4 regions of the Rothia uropygioeca genome follow, and region 4 is predicted to be linked to each of the others. Evidence: riboswitches for the same ligand, from Rfam matches in the RefSeq annotation. Region 4 holds a riboswitch; each other region holds the start of a gene.
The links. Region 4 has a riboswitch for S-adenosylmethionine ahead of EWR20_RS10660 (bifunctional o-acetylhomoserine/o-acetylserine sulfhydrylase). Riboswitches for the same ligand answer to the same signal wherever they lie in the genome.
Positions count from the first base shown of each region.

Region 1 (2,196 bases), on a different contig from region 4:
GCCTGGGCCTTCTCGTCGGTCTCGTCCACGATGACCGAGAGCATTGCGAAGATCTTGACGTCATCGCGCTGACGACCGGCCTTCTCTGCCTCGTCTCGAATCTTGTCCGTCATGAATCGGGTGAGGTCCGGTCGAAGGCCCCCGACGAACACGGCTTCGGCGTGCTTGCCCGCAAAAGCCTGCCCCCGCGACGAAGCCCCTGCCTGAAAGATCACCGGTGTGCGCTGACGGGAAGGCTCGGTCAGACCGGCGCCCGGGACGGTGAAGTATTTGCCCTGGTGTCGAATCGGATGGACCTTAGCCGGGTCCGCGTAGACGCCGGACTCTCGATCCTTGACCACGGCGTCGTCCTCCCAGGATCCTTCCCACAGTTTGTAGCAGACGTCGAGGAACTCGTCGGCGATCTCGTAGCGCTTGTCATGCTCGATTTGGCGCGGCAGTCCCTGATTCTCGGCCGCAGAGGGGAGGTACGAGGTCACCACGTTGAATCCGACGCGCCCTTTGGTCAGGTGGTCGAGCGTCGCGTATTTCCGGGCGAGAGTATAGGGCTGCTCGTAGGTCACGGCGCTGGTCACGCCGAAACCGAGGTTTTCGGTCACGGCCGCCATCGCTGAAATCTGCATGAACGGATCGTTGACCGGTACCTGTGCACCGCCGCGGATCGAAGGTGCCGCGGAGTTCTTGTAGACGTCGTAGATGCCCACGACGTCGGCCAGGAAGACCCCGTCGAACAACCCTTTCTCTAGGGTTTTGGCGAGGTCTGTCCAGTATTCGATGGTGTTGTACTCAGTGGCACGCGAGCGAGGGTGGCGCCACAGATCAAAGCTCTGATGACCCACGCACGTCATATCAAAGGCGTTGATGGCGATGCGCTTCTTTTCCGACATCGGGATTCCTTTCGGTGCATGGAGGGACTCCAACAGGTCTCCGCGCGCCCGAGCCTTGCGCTTCTGTCCCGGTAACGAGAAGCGGCGCAAACATTCACGCGGTGGCGCCGATTCTCGCGCCGTACTTGCATGTCCGCCGGTCGCAATGCCGACGGTGCCAGATCATCATCTGGGGCACCCCGCTACGGGAGAGGGTTGCCGCCCAACCAGCCAGAGCTTGATCGTTGGGACTCTTGATCTTCTCCATCCGAGCGTATGCAAGCACCTGGTTCGCAGCCATCCTGTGAGCTTCTGTTACCCGCTTTTCGCAGTGTTACGTGGAACCGCGTCCGTACCCCAATCCAGCCACATCAGACATATTGCCCGCTTTCGCAAAGAAAACGGGCAATATGGGCCTGGATCAAAAGTAGGGGTTGATACGGCTATTGGCCTCGGAAGTTCGGTTTGCGCTTTTCCTGGAACGCCGTGAAACCCTCCGCGTAATCATCCGTCGAGCAGAGCCGTGCCTGTTCGGCGGATTCGGCGGCCATGGACTCCCACAGTCCAGCCCGTTCGTCGCGCAGTTGACTGATCAGTGATTTCGAGACCAAATATGCTTGGGTCGCCCCTTGGGCCACTTTTCGCACCCTCTGCATCGTAAAATCGAGCACGTCGTCCGCCGGTACGGACCGGGAAAACAGCCCTGCGGTGACCGCTTCGGAGCCACTCATCATCTCGCCCGTGTAAATCAGGTCGAGGGTCCGGTGCGCGCCCAACCGCTCGTAGAACAGTGCGTGGCCACCCGAGTCCAACGTTGCCCCAAGATTCGCGAAGGGGGAACCGATCTTGGCGTCCTCGGCCACGTAGACGACGTCGCTCGCGATCGCCAGGCCCAGCCCGACCCCCAGACACGCCCCGTGGACCGCGGCGAAGGTCGGAGCCGAGAATGCAGAAATTTGCCGAAACAAGGCCGTGGCCCGATTCCCGAGATACCCTTCGACGTCATCGTGGGCCGGATCGACCCCGGAGATGTCGCGGCCGGCGCAGAAACCCCGTCCTTCACCCCTCAGAACCAGCGCCCGGACTCCCGCATTCTCTGCCGCGCGGTAGGCCTCCGACAGTTCGGCAAGGTCTTCGGAATTCAGTGCATTGAGCTTCTTCGGTGCGTCGAGCACTATCTCGGCGATGTCGTCGGAGATGGTCAGATCAATCATGATCGGGATTCCTTTCCTCGCGCACTCCAGCGGTTACGCGTCGAAGTCAACTTCCAGACTGTCGGAGGTCGGCCGTGTTTGGCAGGTCAGAACGTAGCCCGATTCGACTTCGTCCT
Region 1 is NZ_NOIR01000001.1:533,986-536,181, reverse strand. Features, by position in the region: gene EWR20_RS02335 (LLM class flavin-dependent oxidoreductase) at 1-887, opposite strand, end outside; SAM riboswitch class IV at 1,004-1,126, opposite strand; gene EWR20_RS02330 (enoyl-CoA hydratase/isomerase family protein) at 1,310-2,080, opposite strand; gene paaE (1,2-phenylacetyl-CoA epoxidase subunit PaaE) at 2,114-2,196, opposite strand, start outside.
Region 1: another riboswitch for S-adenosylmethionine. It lies ahead of EWR20_RS02335 (LLM class flavin-dependent oxidoreductase); the one in region 4 lies ahead of EWR20_RS10660 (bifunctional o-acetylhomoserine/o-acetylserine sulfhydrylase).

Region 2 (2,196 bases), on a different contig from region 4:
ATGCCGGACACGGCACACGCGAGGATGAGTCGCCAGTCGACGCGCGATCTCCTCGGCCACACGGCAATGGCGCTCAACCCGGATGTCGAGGGTCTCGATGCCTTCAAGGGCTTGTTGCGCATTCCACGGAGCCAGGCTCGGGCCCAAGTCGTTGAGCAATTGTGCGCGAACGAGGTGGAGGAACGCTCCGTGATCGCCGTGCCCCTCGACCAGGGATCTGTTCCCGAATCTCCTCCGCGGAGCCGTAAGCTGCGGCCATCGGATGGCGTCCTCGCTCGGGGTCAGCCGGCCGGTGTCGACGATGATTCCCGCAAGCGCCGTTCCATTTCCGGTCAGGTATTTCGTGACGGAATGGACTACGACGTCGGCACCCAATTTCCCGGGCTGCAGGAGATATGGCGTCGCGAGAGTGTTGTCGACGATCAGGGCGGCGCCCGCGGTATGCGCAATGTCCGCGAGCGCGGGGATATCGGGAAGGTCAGCATGCGGGTTTCCGATGGACTCCACGACGAACGCGCGAGTGCGCGCCGTGACGGCATTTTCCCATTCCTCGGGTCGATGCGGGTTGACCCACGTGACCTCGATGCCCGCCTCGGCGAGAGTGTCGTTGAGCAAATCGGCAGTGCCACCGTAAATTCGGTTGGATGCCACCACATGGCCGGCGGGGATCTCCGGGTGGGGCTCGCCGTCCTCGCTCTGACCTGATCGACCGGCCAGGGCAAGAAGGGTGAGCGTTGTTGCCGCTTGGCCGGAAGCGGTGGCGACGGCACCGACGCCCCCTTCGAGTTCCGCGAGCCGACGCTCGAGCAAACCCACCGTAGGACTGCCGGTGCGTGAGTACGTGAATCCGGGTTCTCTCTGGCCGAAGCATTCACGTGCGTCGCGCAACGTCTCGAATTCGTAAGAGGCCGTCAGGTACAAAGGCGGATGCACAGGTCGGGCAGCCGGCGGATTGGCCGTACCCCCGTGCACTTGCACCGTACCGATTCCGGGTGCCGGGTTGTTATCAGCTGACATCGTGATCCCCTCGAAGGCGGGGCGCCGAGTTCGCCTCGTAACGCCGTGCTTGCCGGGGAGCGGTATGCTCCCGACCGGATCTTCATCTGGGGCACCCCATCACAGCGGAAAGGGTTGCCGACCGGCCAGCCAGAGCTTCACAACCGGTACTCGTGATCCTGATTCAGAAACCTACAGCCTTCCCACCAACCTCGAAAGGACATGACGCACGGTTCAGACAGATCGTCATATGAAGGTAATCCACCTGCCGGGAAACGTCATATGACCTGGCGAGACTCCCGTATGATCAGTGCGGACTCCGTGGAATCCGTTCGCGTGCGGACCGAGTTCAGGTCTAGGCGCTCAGCGCGGGGCCGAACACATCGGTAGCGTAACGAGATCCCGGAACGGCCTTGATCAGGGTCCGCGTCGCCTCCTCGCGCGGATTCTCGAAGACCTGCGCCGCGGGGCCCGACTCGATCACCCGGCCATGAGCCATAACCAGCACGTCGTCGGAGATCTGTCGGATCACCGCCAGATCGTGACTGATGAACACGTAGGAGAGCCCCAGACGATCCTGGAGATCGGCAAGTAGGTCAAGAATCTGGGCTTGAACCGAAACGTCCAGTGCCGAGACCGGTTCGTCCAGAATCACCAGTTCGGGGTCAACAGCGAGTGCCCGAGCTATGGAAACACGTTGGCGTTGCCCTCCGGACAGTTCTACCGGCCGACGACTGGCCAATTCCCGAGGCAGGGCCACGAGATCGAGGAGCTCGTTGATTCGTCGTTCGCGCTGTGCACGTGTGCCGATACGGAATCCCCGCAGGGGCTCCCCGATCGACGCGGCCACGGAATACCGGGGGTCGAGCGATGCGCTGGGGTCCTGGTGAACGAACCGGGCGCGCGTCGAGAGCTCTCGGATGTTGCGCTTCGTGCCATCGAACGGCCGACCGAATATCTCCAACCGGCCGGCGTCATACGATTCCAGACCGAGCAGGATCCGGGCCGTCGTCGATTTTCCGGATCCCGATTCCCCGACGATCCCGAGTGTTCGCCCCGGTTCGAGCTCCAGGTCGAGATCGGCCACAGCCTGGACCTTCCTCGCTCCGGAACCGAAGGTCTTGCTCAGCCCCTGAGCTCGTACCACGCTCGAGCTCTCGCCGCGCGGGGCAGGCCCAGTACGCTTCCGCGGCACATCGT
Region 2 is NZ_NOIR01000001.1:201,926-204,121, reverse strand. Features, by position in the region: gene EWR20_RS00900 (O-acetylhomoserine aminocarboxypropyltransferase/cysteine synthase family protein) at 1-1,017, opposite strand, end outside; SAM riboswitch class IV at 1,058-1,175, opposite strand; gene EWR20_RS00895 (dipeptide ABC transporter ATP-binding protein) at 1,352-2,196, opposite strand, start outside.
Region 2: another riboswitch for S-adenosylmethionine. It lies ahead of EWR20_RS00900 (O-acetylhomoserine aminocarboxypropyltransferase/cysteine synthase family protein); the one in region 4 lies ahead of EWR20_RS10660 (bifunctional o-acetylhomoserine/o-acetylserine sulfhydrylase).

Region 3 (2,196 bases), on a different contig from region 4:
GTGGAGGACGTTGTTAGGGTTCGTCACGATGATCTCCTGATCGTTGAGAGGCGAGATGGGTTGATTCGAAGGGGCAGTATTGCCGCGCAGACCGAGTCGATCCACGAGTTCGAGCGCCGCCTGGTGTTCGTTGAAGGTATAGATGTGCAGTCCTGGGGCCCCTGCGGCAAGGGCCTGGCGAGCGAAGTCCTCCGCCGAGTCCACTCCGACGGCCAGGCGTTCTGCGAACGTCTCGGCGGTTTCGAGCCTGTGTGCGAGACCTGCATTCGGCTCGATCCCTGCGAGTCCGCACACCCGCAGATACCTCCGCAGGCTTGTCACGGGCAGAATTCCGGGGATCAGAGGCAATTCGACGGCATTGGCGCGGGCCCGCTCGGCGAGACGAGCGTAATCGGAAGGGTCCGGATAGACCTGAGTGATGGCGAAATCCGCTCCCGCCCGTTGCTTGGCCAGCAGGACCTCGGTGTCGTGGTGGATGCTCGAGGATTCTGGGTGACGGACCGGATAGGCCGCCACGCCCACGGCCAGACGTCCGGCACACAATTTGGCCGATCCCCTCGACTCGACGCCACGGATCAGTTCCACCAGGTGTCGAGCGAAGGGAAGTTCGCCCTGCTTGAGGGCGTAGTTCTCAGGTCGATCGCCCCTCAGAGCCAGGAGGCCGCGCACGCCAAGCCGGATGATCTCATCGACCAGTTCTTCGAGCTCGGAAGCTATCTGTCCGGTCGAGACGATGTGGGCCAATGGTTTCAGCTCCGTTTCCTCGACGAGGTGTCGTAGCAAGTCCAGGCTTTGGCGCCTCCTCTCGCCATCCACGGCGGCGGTCACGGAAACGTAATCAGGGCGAGTGGGTTCGATCTCGGCGATAGTGGTTTCCAATGCCTGTCGGCTCATCCTGCTGCGAGGCGGATAGAGCTCGAAGGACAACGCTGGCCTGTCATCAGGGTTCACGCCGGGTCTCCTTTCGGTACACCCGACGGAGAGCGGAGCCTCCTCGTCCGCCGACGCAACCGACCCGGTCCAGTGGGACCGTGCCGGAGTTGCGCCGACGACGTCCGGAGACGGCCGATACACTCCATCGGTCCTGGCGGGAGCACCTTTCCTCGGGACCGAGATGTTCGGGTTTCCGTGAGGAGGTTGCTGCGGCGTCGACGAGCCAGGTCTCTCGGCCGCTCTGGATAGATACGCAAGTATTCAATCCGCCTCAGCGCAGGCCCGCAAGAGATGAGAGAGTTTGACGCCGCATTTCGCGCATTGAGCGCACCCACACGCTTGACGCAACGTCGACGTCATATGACGTGGCCGCAATGAATCGTGACATCGAAGTTCATGAAAGCGGCCGACCCCGCCATCCGGTATGGGCGGGAGAAGCCGGAGTCGGAACGTTGTCAGACGGAACGAGCGTTCACGAATGACTGTTCCCGGCCGTGAAACTTTGATCGTTCACGGTCTTGTCGACAGTTCGTATCGCTTGTGTTCTTTTCGATTTCCCCTGCCGGACCGGATACTTCTCCAGGTATTCGAGAACGGTCGTTCGCGACAACAAGCTATTGCACAATATTTGATACAAGGATTCACTATTGCGCCAAGACCATTGGTGTCCTGTTCCAAGAAGCGGACCGATGTGGCCGGGGTAGAGGTCGCACATAGCGCGGAAGCCCCCTCCCGTCGGGGCGTCATCAGGACGACGTGGCCCGATATACCGAGTGGGATTTTCTCCGCGGTTGGAGCATGCAAGATACCTAGAAGAAAAATGCAGTAATCTCTCGACCGTTTTTGGTTTTGTCGGATACGAATTGTTAAAGCCCAATGCCTTCGGTATTATCCCGAACTTGAGTCACCCTATTGTGGTGAACGACAAATTCATGTTTGGATAGTGACGTCAGATCAAACACCCGCGAGAGGAAATAATGACCGAGAACCACGACTCCCCGGCAGGCAACCAGCCTCCTCAGTACGGCGGCTCCCCCGAGGGCGGCCAGCCGCGGTACCAGGGTGGAGACACGGGTTACGGACAGGGAAACGGACCCGTTCAAAACCAGAGCGGGGCACTTGTCGCCCCCAAGCCCGTCAAGACGGGGGCGCTCTTGGTGTACATCTCTGCTGCCATAACCATCATCGGTTTGATCATTTCCCCATTCGTTCTCATGGGCAGCGCCGAATACAAGCAGCTTCAGGACCAAGGCCAGTCCGGTC
Region 3 is NZ_NOIR01000003.1:356,584-358,779, reverse strand. Features, by position in the region: gene metE (5-methyltetrahydropteroyltriglutamate--homocysteine S-methyltransferase) at 1-951, opposite strand, end outside; SAM riboswitch class I at 1,073-1,185, opposite strand; gene EWR20_RS09685 (hypothetical protein) at 1,911-2,196, shown strand, end outside.
Region 3: another riboswitch for S-adenosylmethionine. It lies ahead of metE (5-methyltetrahydropteroyltriglutamate--homocysteine S-methyltransferase); the one in region 4 lies ahead of EWR20_RS10660 (bifunctional o-acetylhomoserine/o-acetylserine sulfhydrylase).

Region 4 (2,196 bases):
GACGCCTCCGAAAGCGAACATGACCACGGTGAAGCACGCGAGGAAGCCGGAGAACCCATTCGGAAAGAACCCGCCCTGCTCCCAGAGATTGGTCACGGACGGCTCGACTTCCTGGTGGAGCTGGATGCCGAAGACAATCAGCGCGAGCCCACCCACGATCATCGCAACGATGGCGCCCACCTTGATCAGCGTCAGCCAGAACTCGACTTCCCCATAAACCTTCACCTTGGTCAGGTTGATGGCCATGATGATCGCGACGACCGAGACGATCCAGATCCAGCTGGGCGTGTCCGGGAACCAGAACCGCATGTACAAGGAGAACGCCGTGACATCCGCGACCGCAACCAGGGCCATTTCGAATGCGAAGCTCCACCCGGTGACGAATCCGGCCCACCGGCCAAGGTATTCAGTCGCGTATTCCGAAAAGGAACCCGGAACGGGGTGGACCATGGCCATCTCTCCCATGGCACGCATGACCATAAATACCGCGGCGCCACCGACGATGTAAGCCAACAGGACCGACGGGCCCGCGAACTGTATCGCGTCCGCGGAGCCGAGAAACAGCCCGGTTCCTATAGCCGAACCCAACGCAATGAACCGGATATGTCGCAGAGTCAGCCCGCGTTTGAGCGCAGATTCCCCGCCGAGCACGACGTCGTCCGCGCGCGAAGTTTCGGTAACTTGATCTGAGGGGTCCTGTTCCTGATTCAAGGCAGTCCTTCGAGAGCTCGACGATGCATGCGCCCCGTCCTGGCGGAGCGGGCCATGAGCCAGATTACGCAATGGCCCACTCCGCGTCATAAATGTCACGGCGTTTCATGTAAGCGTAGTTTCCGTCTCCTACTTGACGTGTCGGTCGGCCGTAGGAAAACCTGGATATGGGTCAAGAGAGCCAGTGACAAGCCCCAGCTTGCTGGCCGGCAACCCTCCAACCGCGGTGGGGTGCCCTGGGTGAGGACCTGGTGATCGCGAACAACGCGATCACAAGCGCGGGCGCGGTGTGCCCGGTCGTCACGAAGAGTGAGACTCGTATTCCCCGGTGAACCAGAGGGTTCCGGGTCGACCCGGGTGCTCGCTTTTGCGAGACGATCGGTCGCTCCATGCCCTTGATTCAACAGGAGCAGAATATGACCACGGCCTCTCACAGCCTTCCGACTCCTTCCAGCCCGCAGGGATGGAAGTTCGAGACACAACAGATTCACGCGGGCCAAGAGCCCGATTCTGCAACCGGTGCACGGGCTCTTCCGATCTATCAGACCACATCGTTTGTGTTCGACAACGCCGAACAGGCCGCAAACCGCTTCGGGCTCAAAGAACTCGGTCCCATCTATTCACGCCTGACGAATCCGACCCAGGAGGTCGTCGAGAATCGCATTGCTGCCCTCGAAGGAGGCGTCGGAGCGCTCCTCGTGGCTTCAGGGCAAGCGGCCATCACGATCGCGATCCTCAATACGGCGCAGGCCGGTGACCACATCGTCGCCAGCCCGAGCCTCTATGGCGGCACGTACAATCTCCTCAAGCACACCTTGGGTGCATACGGTATCGAAACGACCTTCGTGGAAGATTTCGACGATCCCGAGGCCTGGCGCGCGGCGGTCAAACCGAATACCAAAGCCTTCTACGGGGAAACCGTTCCGAATCCTCGCAGTGACGTCTTCGACATCGAAACTCTCGCGAACCTTGCCCACGAGGTCGGGGTACCGCTGATCGTGGACAACACGGTTCCCACCCCATACCTGGTGCGCCCCTTCGAGTGGGGTGCCGACGTCGTCGTGCACTCCGCAACCAAGTACCTCGGCGGCCACGGCAACAGCATGGGCGGAGTGATCGTGGACTCCGGTCGATTCGACTACTCGAAGTACCCGGAGCGATACCCGCAATTCAATACGCCGGATCCGAGCTATCACGGCTTGGTGTTCGCCGAGGACTTGGGGCCAAACGGGGTCTTCGGAGTCAATCTCTCCTACATCCTGCGTGCTCGTGTCACGCTTCTGCGCGACCTCGGTTCGTCGATCTCACCGACCAACGCCTTCAATATTTCCGTCGGCCTGGAGACCCTGTCCCTCCGCGTGGAACGCCATGTCGACAACGCGCTAAAGGTCTCTCGGTGGCTCGAAGCGCGTCCCGAAGTCACCCGAGTGCACTATGCGGGGCTCGAATCGTCGCAATGGTACGAGCGAGGGAAGAAATACGCTC
Region 4 is NZ_NOIR01000004.1:132,575-134,770, reverse strand. Features, by position in the region: gene EWR20_RS10665 (amino acid permease) at 1-651, opposite strand, end outside; SAM riboswitch class IV at 882-996, shown strand; gene EWR20_RS10660 (bifunctional o-acetylhomoserine/o-acetylserine sulfhydrylase) at 1,128-2,196, shown strand, end outside.